Regions from separate parts of the Bradyrhizobium sp. Kon58 genome, predicted to be linked through region 1. Evidence: predicted binding sites of a transcription regulator. Region 1 holds the regulator's gene; the other holds the start of a gene.

Region 1 (10,834 bases):
TCGGCGCTCGACCCGATCTCGACCGCCAAGGTCGAGGAGCTGATCCAGGAGCTGTCCGAGGATTACACGATCGCGATCGTCACCCACAACATGCAGCAGGCGGCGCGCGTCTCCGACAAGACTGCCTTCATGTATCTCGGCGAGCTGATCGAGTTCGACGACACCAGCAAAATCTTCACGTCGCCGACCGACCGGCGCACGCAGGATTACATCACCGGCCGGTTCGGCTAGGAGACGCGACATGGGTTCTGAACATACCGCAAAGGCCTTCGACACCGACCTCCAGGAACTCACGCGCCTGGTCGCCGAGATGGGCGGCATCGCCGAGCGCATGATCGTCGAGTCCGTCGACGCATTGATCCGCCGCGACGTCCCCCTCGGCCAGCGTGTCGTCGCCATCGACACCGAGCTCGACGCGCTGCAGAAGCGCATCGAGGAGCGCGCGGTGCTCACCATCGCCCGCCGCCAGCCGATGGCGGTCGATCTGCGCGAGATCGTCGGCGCCATGCGCGTCGCGACCGATCTCGAGCGCATCGGCGACCTCGCCAAGAACATGGGCAAGCGCGTCGCGGCGCTGGAGACGGACTTCCATCCGCTCAAGCTGTTCCGCGGCCTCGAGCACATGACCGACCTCGTGCAACAGCAGGTCAAGTCGGTGCTGGACGCTTATGCCGCGCATGATTTGCCGGCGGCGATGGCAGTGTGGAAGGGTGACGAGGAAGTCGACGCCATCTGCACCTCGCTGTTCCGCGAGCTCCTGACCTACATGATGGAGGATCCGCGCAACATCTCGTTCTGTATTCATTTGATGTTCTGCGCCAAGAACATCGAGCGGATCGGCGACCACGCCACCAACATCGCCGAGACCGTGTTCTACATGATCGAGGGCCAGGCGATCACCGACAAGCGGCCGAAGGGCGACATGACGACCTTTGCCAACACGGTACCGAACACCTGAAGACTTAAGGAGCGACGACCCGATGGGCGCACGCATTATGGTGGTTGAGGACGAGGAAGCCCTGACCGAGCTTCTCCGCTACAACCTCGAAGGCGACGGCTATGACGTCGAGACGGTGATGCGCGGCGACGACGCCGATACCCGCCTCAAGGAGCACATCCCCGATCTGATCGTGCTCGACTGGATGCTGCCGGGCCTGTCAGGCATCGAATTGTGCCGGCGGCTTCGCACCCGTCCCGAGACCAAGCAGCTCCCGATCATCATGCTCACCGCGCGCGGCGAGGAGAGCGAGCGGGTGCGGGGTCTTGCGACCGGCGCCGACGATTACATCGTCAAGCCGTTCTCGGTGCCGGAGCTGCTGGCGCGCGTGAAAGGCCTGCTGCGGCGCGCAAGCCCCGAGCGGCTCGCCACCGTCCTTGCTTTTGGCGACATCGAGCTCGACCGCGACAAGCGCCGCGTGGCGCGCTCGGGCCGGCCGATCGATCTCGGTCCGACCGAATATCGCCTGCTGGAGTTCTTCCTGGAGCACCCGGGACGGGTGTTCTCGCGCGAGCAGCTGCTCGACAGCGTCTGGGGCCGCGACATCTATATCGACGAGCGTACCGTCGACGTGCATATCGGCCGCCTGCGTAAGTTGCTCAATCTCGGCCGCGAGCAGGACCCGATCCGCACCGTCCGCGGCGCCGGTTACGCGCTGGATGATCGGTTTGCGAAGGCGGAGCAGGTGTAGGTTTCTGCGGTTAGGTTACTAACTGCCGTGACATGTCCGATGTCGTCCCGGCGAAGGCCGGGACCCATAACCACAGGGCGCGGTTTGGCGAAGACTCGGAGTTACCCTTTCGCACAACAACTAAGTGCTCGGAGTATGGGTCCCGGCCTTCGCCGGGACGACACTGCATTTGTTGAGGCGCCGCGCGTGATGACTGATCGTGCGCTAGCTTACCGCGGACCCGGCTTCACCGGTGCGCGGCGCCGATCCGACGCCGGCTGGTACGCAACGCGCGAGTGCTGGGCGCAGTAGGGCAGGCCGGACAACGCCCGTCCACCGCAGAAGAAGAAGTCCGGGCTCGAGGGATCGCCGACCGGCCAATGGCAGGTCGCCTCGTTCAATTCCAGCAGCGACAGCCGCTGGCTCATCGGCACCACGTTGTCGTAGGTGACCGGATCCGGCTCAGCCTCGACCTCGAAGGCCTGCGCCAGCGCGGTGTTGCCGCGCGAGATCGGGCGGCTCACCCGCATCATGTGCTGCGCGGGGCGCGCCTTGCGCGGCCGGGGCGCTGCCGACGATGGGCTCTTGGCGCGGCCCGAAAGGCCGAGCCTGTGCACTTTGCCGATCACGGCATTGCGGGTCACATTGCCGAGCTCCGCCGCGATCTGGCTGGCCGAAAGTCCGGCCTCCCAGAGCTTTTTCAGCTGCTCGACGCGATCATCGGACCAGGTCAAAACCGTCATTGCACCCTTTCCCTCGCTGCGCGCCAGCCATCCTGGGGCCTCGCAGCGAATGCCTAAGCCTTCAAAAACCCGTGCCGTCAGAATCCCTTAAGGCTCGCCGGGCGCGTCTTGAACGCCCGAACGTTTACGCCGGTACATAAGGACTTAAAGATCAGAACCACTGCACGAGATGTCGTATCTGACAATCCAAACGCTACAATATGGCGTGACTCCCGCGCAAGAGTCCGCCGACTCGCTTCCACATGTTCCGTGGCTAAATCCCGCAAAATCGGCACCGCAAGACTACGGATTCAGCGTTTCGCGAGGCTTTCCGGGCGGCATTGACACCCGTTTCACCAGGCCTAAGATAGTCGCACGTGCCGCCCTCAAGAGGCGGCACGTTTCGTTTTCCGGGCCGGTCGATGGTGCGTTGCGCAATGCACGCACACACCGTCCGCAACATTCAAGTGACCGTCATGACTAACAGCGCAGCGCCGCATTTGCTCCCCGTTTTCGCCAGGTCCGACCTCGGTTTCGAGCGTGGCGAAGGCTGCTGGCTGATCGCGACCAATGGCGAGCGCTATCTCGATTTCACCTCCGGGGTGGCGGTGAATGCGCTCGGCCATGCCCATCCGGCACTGGTCGCGGCGTTGCAGGAGCAGGCCACGAAGCTCTGGCACATGTCGAACCTGTTCCAGAGCCCGGACGGCGAAAAGCTCGCCGCGCGCCTGTGCAATGAAAGTTTCGCGGACTTCGTGTTCTTCTGCAATTCCGGCGCCGAAGCGCTGGAATGCGTGATCAAGGTCGTGCGCCGTTATCACGCCGCGAAGGGCCATCCCGACCGCTATCGCATGATCACCTTCGAAGGCGCCTTCCATGGCCGCACGCTGGCGACGCTGGCTGCGACGGGTTCGGCAAAATATCTCGAAGGTTTCGGACCCCCGATGGAGGGCTTCGACCAGGTTGCTCATGGCGATCTCGATGCGGTGAAAAAGGCGATCGGTCCGCAGACCGCCGGCATCCTGATCGAGCCGATCCAGGGCGAGGGCGGTGTGCGTTCGGCAACGCCCGCCTTCCTGAGGGCGTTGCGTCAGCTCTGCGACGAGAAGGGTCTGTTGCTCGCCTTCGACGAGGTGCAGACCGGCATGGGCCGCACCGGCGATCTGTTCGCATACCGCCGCCTGGGCGTCGAACCCGACGTGATGTCGCTGGCCAAGGCGCTCGGTGGCGGCTTCCCGATCGGCGCCTGCCTTGCGACCGCGGAAGCGGCGTCCGGCATGACGCCGGGCTCGCACGGCTCGACCTTCGGCGGCAATCCGCTCGCGATCGCGGCTGCGAATGCCGTGCTCGACGTGATGCTCAAGCCCGGCTTCTTCGACCACGTGCAGAGGATGTCGCTGCTGCTCAAGCAGAAGCTCGCCTCCGTGATCGACCGTCATGGCGATGTCGTCAGCGAAGTGCGCGGCGAGGGCCTCCTGATCGGCATCAAGGCCGTGGTGCCTTCCGGCGATCTCGTTGCCGCCTTGCGTGCCGAAAAGCTGCTCACCGTCGGCGCCGGCGACAATGTCGTGCGTTTCCTGCCGCCTTTGATCGTCACCGAAGCCGAGATCGAGGACAGCGTCGGGCGGCTCGAGCGCGCCTGCACGGCGTTGTCCGGCAACAAGCGGGCGGCAAGCTGATGAGCAAGTCGCCCGATAAAGCACCGAAGCACTTCCTCGACATCAACGAGCTGCCGCTGTCGGAGCTCAAGCGCATGCTGGCCGCGTCCACCGCGATGAAGGCGAAGCAGAAGGCGCATCAGCCGGTCAGGCCGCTCGAAGGCAAGACGCTGGCGATGATCTTCGAGCGCCCCTCGACGCGGACGCGGGTGTCGTTCGATGTCGCCATGCGCCAGCTCGGCGGCGAGCCCATCATGCTCACCGGCGCCGAGATGCAGCTCGGCCGCGGCGAGACCATCGCCGACACCGCGCGCGTGCTGTCGCGCTATGTCGACGCCATCATGATCCGCATCCTCAATCACGATGCCCTGCTGGAGCTTGCGGCAAACGCCACCGTGCCCGTCATCAACGGCCTGACGCGGCGCTCGCATCCCTGCCAGGTGATGGCCGACCTCATGACTTACGAGGAACATCGCGGCCCGATCGAGGGCAAGACCGTGGCCTGGACCGGCGACGACAACAACGTGCTGGCGTCCTGGGCGCACGCCGCCGAGCGCTTCAAGTTCCAGCTCAATGTCGCGACGCCTCCGGAGCTCGCGCCGAAAAAAGCGATGCGCGACTTCATCAAGGCGACCGGCGCGCCGATCATGCTCGGCACCGATGCTGAAGCCGCCGTGAAGGGCGCCGATTGTGTCGTGACCGACACCTGGGTGTCGATGGGCGACAAGGAAGGCGAGCATCGCCACAACGTGCTCAAGCCCTATCAGGTCAATGCCCAGCTGATGTCGCTGGCCAAGCCCGATGCGCTGTTCATGCACTGTCTGCCCGCCCATCGCGGCGAGGAGGTCACCGACGAGGTGATCGACGGTCCGCAATCCGTCGTGTTCGACGAGGCCGAAAACCGCCTGCACGCGCAGAAGGGCATTCTGGCCTGGTGCTTCGACGCGGTGAAGTAATCTTGTCGTCCCGGCGCAGGCCGGGACCCATACCGCGGAATCTCTCTTGTGGCAGGCGGGCCGAGGCCGAGGTCTTCGCCAAACTAAGCCTGCGGTTATGGGTCCCGGCCTGCGCCGGGACGACACCTATGTTGCGGTATCGTTCTGCAATCCCACAACCGCCTCCGGACCACAGCCCTCACCCCCTTCCAATTCCGCCTTCCGACCCCAGATAAAGCGCCATGGTTTCCCAATCCCCTGACATGAAAACCGGGCCCGAGGGCCCGGTTCGCGCGCCATCCGCGGTTCCGATCGATGACGCCGTGCTGCCCTACGAGGTCGACGCGCTCGACGTGCGCGGTCGGCTGGTGCGGCTTGGTCCGGCGCTCGACGAGATCCTGACCAAGCACGATTATCCGGCGCCGGTCGGCAAGCTGCTCGGCGAGGCCATCGTGCTGACCACGCTGCTCGGCTCAGCGCTGAAGTTCGAGGGCCGCTTCATCCTCCAGGCCCAGACCGACGGTCCGGTGTCGTTCCTGGTCGTGGACTACCAGGCGCCGGATCGTCTGCGCGCCTATGCGCGCTACGACGCCGCGCGCCTCGGCGATGCAAAAGATTCCGGCGCGCTGCTGGGCCACGGTCATCTCGCCATGACCATCGACCAGGGCCCCGACATGAGCCGCTACCAAGGCTTGGTCGCGCTCGACGGCGGCAGTCTCGAAGACGCCGCTCACGAATATTTCCTGCGCTCCGAGCAGATCCCGACCCGTGTGCGCCTCGCCGTGGGCGAGGAGTGGCGGTCGAACGACGGCGGCAAGCATCGCTGGCGTGCCGGCGGCATGCTGATGCAGTTCCTGCCGAAGGCGCCCGAGCGCGCGCGGCAGCCCGATCTGCATCCCGGCGATGCGCCCGAAGGCGTCGAGGTGCATGCCGTCGCCGAAGACGATGCCTGGGTCGAGGCGCGCTCGCTGATCGAGACCGTCGAAGATGTCGAGCTGATCGATCCCGAGCTGTCCGGTGAGCGGCTGCTCTACCGTCTCTTTCATGAGCGCGGCGTGCGCGTGTTCAATCCGCTGCCCTTGAAGGCGCAATGCTCCTGCTCGCGCGATGCGGTCGCATCGATGCTGAAGAGCTTTTCGTCCGACGACCGTGCCGCGATGGTCAAGGACGACAAGATCGTCGTGACCTGCGAGTTCTGCAGCTCGGTGTACGAGTTCACACCGGATGAGGCGGGCGTGGAAGACGCGTAGCGCGGTGCCGGAGGGTGGGCAAAGCGAAGCGTGCCCACCATTTCCAGCGCTAATTCAACACCCTCTTGTTATCCGGGCTGTCCAGCGAGAACGTCGGCACGTCGATCTCGAAGCGTTCGCCGGTTGCGCTGACCATCTGGTAGCGGCCGGTCATGAAGCCCGAGGCGGTCGTGAGCGGTACGCCGGAGGTGTATTCGAAGCGTTCGCCGGGGGCGAGCGTCGGCTGCTCGCCGACGACGCCCTCGCCCTTCACCTCCTGCTGCCGGCCGGTGGCGTCGGTGATGATCCAGTGCCGCGTCTTGAGCTGCACGGTCTCGTCGCCGGAATTGGTGATGACGATGGTGTAGGCCCAGAAATAACGGGAGCGGTCGGCCGACGACTGTTCCGGAACAAAGTTCGGCTCGACGGTCACTTCGATCTGGCGGGTCACGGCGCGGTACATGATTGCCATCATACCGAAAACCGCCCGGGAACCAAACGCCGGAGGCGGTCCTGGCGACATCGTCCCGCCAGAATTCGCAGGGAAGTACACGTCCAAGTGTAGGTCCAAACGTACTTGCATGTGATCCGGTCGCTTTGCGAGATGACGGCCGGACCGGTACACTCCTTGCCACGTCGCGATTTGCGGAAGGGTTTTTAGGCCCCCGATGACCATTGCCGACCAAGTGACGGGATCGACGATCGCGGGAACCGCCAAACCTGTGGAGGTCAAGTCCGCGGGGGCGAAGCGGCGCGCGGCCGCGCCGGCCATTTCGCTGCCCGCCATCGGCGAGCGCGAGCTCCGGCTCGACCTGTTCCGCGGCCTCGCGCTGTGGCTGATCTTCATCGACCATTTGCCGCCGAGCCTTCTGACCTGGTTCACGATCCGCAATTACGGCTTCAGCGACGCCACCGAGATCTTCATCTTCATCTCCGGCTATACCGCCGCCTTCGTCTACGGTCGGGCGATGCTGGAATCCGGCATCGTCGTCGCCACCGCGCGCATCCTGCGGCGCGTCTGGCAGATCTATGTCGCCCACGTCTTCCTGTTCACGATCTTCCTTGCCGAGATCTCCTACGTCGCGACCAGGTTCGAGAACCCGCTCTACACCGAAGAGATGGGCATCATGGATTTCCTGAAGCAGCCCGACGTCACGATCGTGCAGGCGCTGCTGCTGCGCTTCCGTCCCGTCAACATGGACGTGTTGCCGCTCTACATCGTGCTGATGCTGGCGCTGCCCTTGATCCTGTGGCTGATGAAATGGCGCCCCGACGTGACGCTCGGCCTCTCGGTCGCGCTCTACGCGGTGACCTGGGAATACGATCTCTACCTGTCGGCCTATCCCAACGGCTTCTGGGCCTTCAATCCCTTCGCCTGGCAATTGCTGTTCGTGTTCGGGGCATGGTGCGCGCTCGGGGGTGCGCGACGGATGTCGCACATTCTGGCTTCGCGGGTGACGATGTGGATCGCGATCGCTTATCTGGTTGCGGCATTCTACGTGACGCTGACCTGGTATGTGCCGCAGCTCTCCCACTTCATGCCGAAGCGGCTCGAGCAGTGGATGTATCCGATCGACAAGGCCGACCTTGACGTGCTGCGCTTCACGCATTTCCTGGCGCTGGCCGCGCTCACCGTGCGCGTCCTGCCCCGGGACTGGCCGGGCCTGAAATCGCCCTGGCTGCGGCCGCTGATCCTGTGCGGCTCGCATTCCCTGGAGATATTCTGTCTCGGCGTCTTCCTCGCCTTTGCCGGCCATTTCATCCTGGCCGAAGTCTCGGGCGGCCCGGTCATGCATGCGCTAATTAGTCTCTCCGGAATCCTGATCATGTGGGCCATGGCCTGGCTGATTTCGTGGTACAAGCGGGTGGCTGACAAGAGCGGTTCGAAAACCAAAAGCGCCGTCGGCAGCGCCGATATGGCGGGAGGGGGCTGATGAAGGCGAAGGTTTTCCTGAGCCTGATCCTGCTGTGCGGTGGTCTCGCCGCGCCTCCGGCGCGCGCGGACGATGCTGCGCCTGCTGCTTCGGCGGCGCCTGCTGCTTCGGCCGCGCCCGCAGCCTGCGAAGTGCCGTCCTATCTGCTCACCAGCGAAAGCCAGCTTCCCAAGGTCGCCGATGCCATCAAGGCCGGCAAACCGCTCGAAATCCTGGTCATCGGCAGCCGCTCGACCACGATTCCGGCCTCCGAGGACGCCTCTTATCCGGCGCGGATGCAGGCCATCCTGAAGGACAAGCTGCCGCCGTCCGAGACTGTGCACGTCTCCGTAGAAATACAGAGCAAGAAAACGGCCGAGGAGGCGGCCGCCAGCTTCGTTAAGCTGATGGAAGCAAAAGCGCCTACTTTGGTCATCTGGCAGACCGGGACCGTGGATGCTATCCGAGCCATTGATCCCGACGATTTTCGTGGCGCGGTGACCGAAGGGGTTGTTGCGTTGCAAAAGGCAGGGGCTGACGTCGTCTTGATGAATTTGCAGTACAGTCCGCGTACCGAAACCATGATCTCGGTGCCGCCATACCTCGACAATATGCGGGTGGTGGCGCAGGAGCACGATATTCCGCTGTTCGATCGTTTCGCGATCATGCGGCAGTGGAATGACCAGGGGCAGTTCGACCTGTTCAGCCCGTCGCGCGGGCCTGAGCTGGCGAAACAAGTCCATGATTGCCTTGGCCGGGCGTTGGCACAGTTTGTGATCGACGCTGCCCATCTGGAGCCGGCCCAGCAGCAAAATTGAGGTCTAGCGTTAATGAGTTCTCTCCGCCCTTTTTGCCTGACGGCATGGCTGGCTGTGCCCGCAGCAGCGCTGCTGCTGTTGCTGAGTCCGGCCTCGCAGTCGCACGCGCAGACGCAGGCCGCGCAGGCAACGCCGGCCCCGCAGCAGTCGGCTAATCCGGCGCCCGCTTCACCGTCCCAGACCGCCGTCGCAGCGACGTCCCCCGAGCAGCGCGGCATCACGGCGCGCGCCATCGACAAGGTGAAGCAGGTCGCGAAGTCCGCCGGCGACGTCTTCAGCCGCGTGCCCTGCCTGTCGCCGAAGGGCGGCGCGAAGGCAATGGGCTCGCTGCCGCATGTCGCGGGCAAGCTCGTCGCCGGCCAGCCCGTCGTCATCGTCGCATTCGGCTCATCCTCGACCGCGGGATTCGGCGCGAGCTCGCCGGAGTTCAACTATCCCAATCGCCTTGCCGCGCAGCTGCACCGGCACTATCCGACCGCCGACATCACCGTCGTCAATGCCGGCGTCGGCGGCGAGGACGCGCCCGAGATGATGAAGCGCCTCCAGAAAGAGGTGATCGACGTGCATCCGGATCTGGTGATCTGGCAGGTCGGCACCAATGCGGTGCTGCGCAATCTCGATCCCGGCGATACCGCCAAGCTGGTCGAGGATGGCATCAGCCGCATCCAGGCTGCCGGCGGCACCGACGTCGTGCTGGTCGATCCGCAATATTCGCCCGCCGTCAACCAGCGCGCCGAGAGCGCCGGCAAGATGGTGAAGCTGCTCGGCAAGGTCGCCGAGCTCCGTCACGTCGGCATCTTCCCGCGCTTCGAGGTGATGCGCGACTGGCACGAGAAGCAATCGCTTCCGGTCGAGAGTTTCGTGATCGCCGACGGCCTGCACATGAACGATTGGGGCTATGCCTGCTTCGCCCAGCTCCTCGGCGACGACATCATCCGCTCCGTCGGCCAGATCAAGCTCGGCGTGAACGTGCCCGCGGACGTGCGGACGTACCGGCCGATGTGAGCATCGGTGCGTAGGGTGGGCAAAGGCGCGCTCTTCGCGCGCCGTGCCCACCATCTATCGGCACCGCCATCGTGAATGGTGGGCACGCTTCGCTTTGCCCACCCTACGATGTCGAATGCCTGGCTACGCCTTCTCCAGCGCCGCGGTCAGATCCTCGATCAGATCGTCCGCGTGCTCGAGCCCCGCCGAGAAGCGGATGAAGCCCTCGCTGATGCCCAGCGCGGCGCGGTCCTCCGGCTTCAAACGCTGATGCGTCGTGGTGGCCGGATGCGTGACGAGGCTCTTGGCGTCGCCGAGATTGTTCGAGATCTTGGCAAGCTTGAGCTCGTTGAGCACACGGAACGCCGCCTGCTTGCCGCCCTTGACCTCGAGGCCGACCAGCGTCGAGCCGCCGCGCATCTGCTTCTTCACCAATGCCGCCTGCGGATGATCGGCGCGGCCGGGAAATACCAGCCGCGAAATCTTCGGATGGCTCGCCAGAACGTCCGCAATGCGCGCGGCCGTCTCGGTCTGCGCGCGCACGCGCACGGCGAGCGTCTCCATGCCCTTGAGCAGGACCCAGGCGTTGAACGGCGAGATCGACGGGCCGGTCTGGCGCATGAAATTGTGGATGTGCTCGGCGATGAACGCTTCCGAGGACAGGATGATGCCGCCGAGACAGCGGCCCTGGCCGTCGATATGCTTGGTCGCGGAATAGACCACGACGTCGGCGCCGAGCGCGAGCGGGCTCTGCCAGATCGGGGTGGCGAACACGTTGTCGACGACGAGTCGCGCTCCGCCGCTGTGCGCGATCTCGGCGATGCCGGGAATGTCGAGCACGTCGAGCGTCGGGTTGGTCGGGCTCTCCAGGAAGAGCGTCTTGGTGTTCGGCTTCATGGCGCGCTGCC
Region 2 (5,879 bases), on a different contig from region 1:
CCCGGGCAGCCAGGTGGTGGCGGCCTATCTCGCCGATTCCGGTCTCCAGGCCGATCTCGACAAGGTCGGCTTCAACCTGGTCGGCTTCGGCTGCACCACCTGCATCGGGAATTCCGGTCCGCTGCCCGAGGAGATCTCGAAGTCGATCAACGACAACGGCATCGTCGCGGCTGCCGTGCTCTCCGGTAACCGCAACTTCGAAGGCCGCGTCTCGCCGGACGTGCAGGCGAACTACCTCGCCTCGCCGCCGCTCGTGGTCGCCCACGCGCTCGCGGGCACCGTCACCAAGAATCTCGCCGTCGAGCCGCTCGGTGAAGGCAAGGACGGCAAGCCGGTGTACCTCAAGGACATCTGGCCGACGACGAAGGAGATCAACGCCTTCATGAAGAAGTTCGTGACCGCGGCGATCTTCAAGAAGAAGTATGCCGACGTGTTCAAGGGCGACACCAATTGGCGCAAGATCAAGACGGTCGAGAGCGAGACCTATCGCTGGAACATGAGCTCGACCTATGTGCAGAACCCGCCCTATTTCGAAGGCATGAAGAAGGAGCCGGAGCCGGTCACCGACATCGTCGAGGCCCGCATCCTCGCCATGTTCGGCGACAAGATCACCACCGACCACATCTCGCCGGCCGGTTCGATCAAGCTCACCTCGCCCGCCGGCAAATACCTCAGCGAGCACCAGGTGCGTCCGGCCGACTTCAACCAGTACGGCACCCGCCGCGGCAACCACGAAGTCATGATGCGCGGCACCTTCGCCAATATCCGCATCAAGAATTTTATGCTCAAGGGCGCGGATGGAAATATCCCTGAGGGCGGTCTGACAAAACACTGGCCAGACGGCGAGCAGATGTCGATCTACGACGCCGCGATGAAGTACCAGCAGGAGCAGGTGCCGCTGGTGGTGTTCGCCGGCGCCGAATACGGCAACGGCTCCTCGCGCGACTGGGCGGCGAAGGGCACGCGTCTGCTCGGCGTCCGTGCCGTGATCTGCCAGAGCTTCGAGCGCATCCACCGCTCCAATTTGGTCGGCATGGGCGTGCTGCCGCTGACCTTCGAGGACGGCACCTCCTGGTCCTCGCTTGGCCTGAAGGGCGACGAGAAGGTCACGCTGCGTGGTCTCATCGGCGATCTGAAGCCGCGCCAGAAGCTGACCGCCGAGATCGTCTCCGGCGACGGTTCGCTGCAGCGCGTTTCGCTGCTCTGCCGCATCGATACGCTGGACGAGCTCGAATACTACCGCAACGGCGGCATCCTGCACTACGTGCTGCGCAAGCTCGCGGCGTAAGCGCGGATTTGTGAACGGTGGCTCACTGCGAAGTGAGTAGTAGGTTACACGAAGGCGGCCTATCACAAGGCCGCCTTCACGCGTTTGCGGCAGGCTTCAGATGGGCCCGCCCGGCGGAGAACCTCACGCTTTGGACGGTTACTTTGGCGGACGAAAGTGCGAGGCCCGTAAGACTACGGTGACCATCCGGCGGTAAGATTTCCCTCTCACGAGCAATGGTGTGCGGCGTTCGACATGACAACAATGACGGCTTCTCATCTGGTTTCACGTAACGTGATCTCGAGGTGGTCCGGCGCCCTCTGGTCGGGTGCACTTGGTCTCTGTGCGATCGTCGCCGTCATTCGTCCTGCCGAGGCTGATCCCCGCGCCGTTGTCGAATTGTTTACCTCGCAGGGCTGCTCCTCCTGCCCACCGGCCGACAAGATCATCGGCGACCTCGCCCGCGATCCCTCGATCATCGCGCTGAGCATGCCGATCGACTATTGGGACTATCTCGGCTGGAAGGACACATTGGCCGATTCGCGCTTCTCTGCACGGCAGCGTGCCTATTCGCGCATGCGCGGCGACCGCGAAGTCTACACGCCGCAGGTCGTGGTCAACGGCTCCACGCATGTCGTCGGCAGCGACCGCACCGGCATCGAAAGCGCGATCGGCAAAACCGACAAGGGCACGGGCGTGATGAGCGTGCCGGTGACGATGTCGCTCGCGGGCAAGCAGATCAACGTCTCGGTGGCCGCGAGCAACGAGCCGACGGCGTCCCACGGCGAGGTCTGGATCTGCTCGATTGCGAAGTCGGTGCCGATCGCGATCAGCCGCGGTGAAAATCGCGGACAGCAGGTGATCTATCACAACGTGGTGCGCAATCTGCTGAAGGTCGGCGACTGGACTGGCCGTCCGGAAAGCTGGACGGTGCCGATCGAGAACCTCACGCGCGACGGCGTCGACGGTGCTGTGGTCTATGTCCAGGACGGCAGCCGGGAAAAGCCGGGCCCGATGCTGGGCGCGGCGTACACGTCGCTGCACTAACGCGCACACTTCGAATCTTCCGATTCAAGCACACTTTCAATCCTCATGTGAGGAGCGCACTCCTGCGCGCGTGGCGGACGATGCTGCGCATCGCCGCGAGAACCATGCAGGCCCTGCTGAGGCAGCTCGGCCTCGATCCTTCGAGACGCCGCTTCGCGGCTCCTCAGGATGAGGGGAGGGAGTGTTCTCGCTGATGAGGAAAAAGTCCGTCGAAGCGGAAACATCCCGACACAAACAAAACCGACCCCAAACAAAAAAGGACCAACTCGCGTTGGCCCTCCTTGTCGTGCGAACAGACCCGATCCTAACGGCCCCGGGGGGCTGGGGGCTGAGGAATCCGGAACCGAAAGGACCGGGTCAACGCACACAAGTCTTTTCGCAATGCAGGGCGGCAGTCGCTTGGCGGAAAAGCGGCGACACTATGATTCCTGCTAACGATCCCGTGACGGTTTGCCGCGACAGAGTTCCACCGCTGCGTGTGGGCGGTTTACTCCGGTCCAGCGTCCTTACAGGGGCCCCTTGCAGTGGGGAACAGTTGGCGCGATCATGCAACTGTCATGATCCGCGGTTCCGGGGACGGTCTTCGCGGACGCGGTCATGCTGATGCGACAGGAGGCGGCCTATGAGTCTGTCGGAGGATGCCGATCCGAGCGAACAGCGCGCGGCGGCGCGCCCCGCCGCTTCGAATGCGCAGCTGAGCCGCGTGACGTTCAACCGGCTCGAGCTGCACCGTATTCTCAATCTCTACGGCCGGATGGTCGCCGACGGCGAGTGGCGCGACTACGCCATCGACTTCCTCAGGGATCGCGCCGTGTTCTCGGTCTTTCGCCGCGCCTCGGAAGTGCCGATCTATCGAATCGAGAAGGATCCGCGCCTCGCGCGCAAGCAGGGCATGTACAGCGTGATCTCGGCGACGGGTCTGATCCTGCGCCGCGGCCACGAGCTGGAGCGCGTGCTCCTGGTGATCGATCGCAAGCTGGCGGTGGTCTGACGAAGGCTTACTTCACCGGTACCGTAGTCGCGCCCTCACCAAGATCCCGCTGCATCATCACCGTGTCCAGCCAGCGGCCGAATTTCAGCCCGACGCTGGGATGCGTGCCGATCATCTTGAAGCCGGCCTTGGTGTGCACGCCGATCGAGCCGGCATTGGCGGAATCGCCGATCACGGCGATCATCTGGCGGAAGCCGCGCGCCTCGCATTCGATGATCAGCCGCTCCAGCAGGAGCGCCCCGATGCCGCGACGGTGGAAGGATGGATCGAGATAGATCGAGTTCTCGACGGTGAAGCGGTAGGCCGGCCGGGGCCGGTAGGCGCCGGCATAGGCGTAGCCGGCGACGCGCCCGTCGAGGATGGCGACGAAATAGGGGTAGCCGCCGTCGGTCAGCGTACGGTAGCGGCGCGTCATCTCGGCGAGGTCGGGCGGCTCCAGCTCGAACGTCGCGGTGCCCTCGCGGACGGCCTGCTGGTAGATGGCGGTGATGGCGGGAAGGTCGGCCTCAGTGGTGGGCCTGATATCGGGTGCGGACATGCCGCAAGATTAGAGCCTTCCCGGGACGGCTGGAAGAGGCAACGGTGCTTCCTCATACTCCGTCATTGCGAGGAGCCCTTGCGACGAAGCAATCCAGAAATGCACCGGCGGAGGGACTCTGGATTGCTTCGCTGCGCTCGCAATGACGGTGGGTGTGGAGAGGCCCGCCCAAACAAAAACCCCGGCCTTTCGGCCGGGGCTGGTGTCGTTCCCTCGGGTCTGACGCTTAGTCGCGCTGGCCGAGGAGCTGCAGGAGCAGCGTGAACAGGTTGATGAAGTTCAGGTACAGCGACAGCGCGCCGGTGATGGCCGCACGCTCTGCGATGTCACCGCCGGCCGAGGCGTAGCCGTAGATGTAGTCGTTCTTCAGCCGCTGGGTATCCCAGGCGGTGAGGCCCGCGAACACCAGCACGCCGACCACCGACACCACGAACTGCAGCACCGAGCTCGCCAGGAACAGGTTCACCAGGCTCGCGATGACGATGCCGATCAGGCCCATGAACAGGAACGAACCCATTCCGCTCATGTCACGCTTGGTGGTGTAGCCGTAGAGGCTGAGCGCGCCGAAGGTCGCCGCGGTGATGAAGAACACCCGCACGATCGAGGTGTGGGTGAACACCAGGAAGATCGAGGACAGCGAGACGCCCATCAGCGCCGCGAACACCCAGAACAGGATCTGGGCGGTCGAGGGAGCGAGACGGTTGATGCCCGCCGAGATCACGAACACCATGGCGAGCGGCGCGAGCATGAACAGCCACTTCAGCGGGCTGACGAACATCGCGTAGCCGAACGGCGTCAGGAACAGCTTGCCGACGCGGACGGCTTCCGGGGTCGGAACATCCGTCACGGCGGCCATGTAGACGCCGAGCGCGGCCAAGCCGGTGATGGCGAGGCCAATGCTCATGTAGTTGTAGATGCGCAGCATGTAGGCGCGCAGGCCGGCATCGACCGTCGCGGCGTCAACACGCCCGGCGGCCCTGCCGAAAGGAGAAGCGTAGTTACGGTCTAGGTCCGACATGGTCGAATTCCCGTTGGTTGGTCCGGTCCGGCATGAGGGTCGCCATGCCGCCGGTTCGTCAAATTCTATCTCGGATACCGATGTCTGCCGACTAAATTTTGGCTAACAATCGGGGCTCCGAACCCATTCGATATGTGGGAAACTAACACATCCGCTGCAACCGTCCACGCGCGGCTGAATGTCGCCCTTACCTGCAATCCAGACGAGCGGACGTGGTTAATCGCTGGAATCGTGCGATTTCGCTCCCGCGGACCCGCCCGCTACCATTTGTCACAAATTCCGCAACACCGTGGCGGGCTTTTTGTTCAACGCCAGCAGCGTGCCGGCGAGACCCAAGCCGACCGTGACGACCAAGGCAGCCGCGACCACGCCGGCGGCGCTGCCGCCCTGCCAGACGAAGGTGAGGGTCATCAGTCGGGTCACGATCATCCAGGCCGCGACGCTGCCGGCGAAAACGCCGAACATTGCGGTGGCAAGTCCGATCAGGAGGTATTCGAGGGCATAGGCGCCGAGCAGCCGCAGCCGGGTCGCGCCCAGCGTCTTGAGGATCACCGCATCGTAGACCCGGTGGCGATGGCCGGCGGCGAGCGCACCGCCCAACACCAGGATCGCCGAGATCAGGGTCACCGCGCTGGCGCCGCGGATCGCCAGCGCCAGGTTGGTCACGACCGAGCCGACCGTCTCCATCACCTCGCGCACGCGCACGCTCGTCACCATCGGATAGGCGTCAGCGACATCCTTGATGATCTTGCCGTCGCCGGTCGCATCGTCGCCGGCTTCCGTCAGCGTCGCGATGTGGGTGTGCGGCGCGCCCTTGAATGCGTTCGGCGAAAACACGAGGACGAAATTGATGCCGAGGCCCTGCCAGTCGATGCTGCGCAGATTGCTGATCTTCGCGGGGATGTCGCGGCCGAGGATATTGACCACGACCTCGTCGCCGAGCTTGAGGCCGAGTCCGTCCGCGATCTTCTTCTCCATCGAAACCAGCGGCGGGCCGGCATAATCGGCGCTCCACCAC

Evidence for each region. The regulator PhoB, encoded in region 1, activates phosphate uptake and scavenging genes when phosphate is short. The targets are predictions, from matches to a motif close to TGTCATNNANCTGTCAT.
Region 2: a site for PhoB is predicted at 2,857-2,873, ahead of AC0L20_RS26080 (DUF2794 domain-containing protein). Genes of this name have one in related genera too.

What each region holds. Positions count from the first base shown of each region.
Region 1 covers NZ_JBVVOT010000016.1:23,632-34,465, forward strand. The annotation lists gene pstB (phosphate ABC transporter ATP-binding protein PstB) at 1-231, shown strand, start outside; gene phoU (phosphate signaling complex protein PhoU) at 242-958, shown strand; gene phoB (phosphate regulon transcriptional regulator PhoB) at 981-1,688, shown strand; gene AC0L20_RS24130 (GcrA family cell cycle regulator) at 1,898-2,410, opposite strand; gene AC0L20_RS24135 (acetylornithine transaminase) at 2,866-4,068, shown strand; gene argF (ornithine carbamoyltransferase) at 4,068-5,003, shown strand; gene AC0L20_RS24145 (Hsp33 family molecular chaperone) at 5,225-6,232, shown strand; gene apaG (Co2+/Mg2+ efflux protein ApaG) at 6,282-6,674, opposite strand; gene AC0L20_RS24155 (OpgC domain-containing protein) at 6,880-8,145, shown strand; gene AC0L20_RS24160 (SGNH/GDSL hydrolase family protein) at 8,145-8,942, shown strand; gene AC0L20_RS24165 (SGNH/GDSL hydrolase family protein) at 8,955-9,947, shown strand; gene AC0L20_RS24170 (O-succinylhomoserine sulfhydrylase) at 10,071-10,834, opposite strand, start outside.
Region 2 covers NZ_JBVVOT010000018.1:94,499-100,377, forward strand. The annotation lists gene acnA (aconitate hydratase AcnA) at 1-1,288, shown strand, start outside; gene AC0L20_RS26075 (DUF1223 domain-containing protein) at 1,523-2,314, shown strand; gene AC0L20_RS26080 (DUF2794 domain-containing protein) at 2,937-3,305, shown strand; gene AC0L20_RS26085 (GNAT family N-acetyltransferase) at 3,313-3,843, opposite strand; gene AC0L20_RS26090 (Bax inhibitor-1/YccA family protein) at 4,070-4,861, opposite strand; gene AC0L20_RS26095 (ABC transporter permease) at 5,132-5,879, opposite strand, start outside.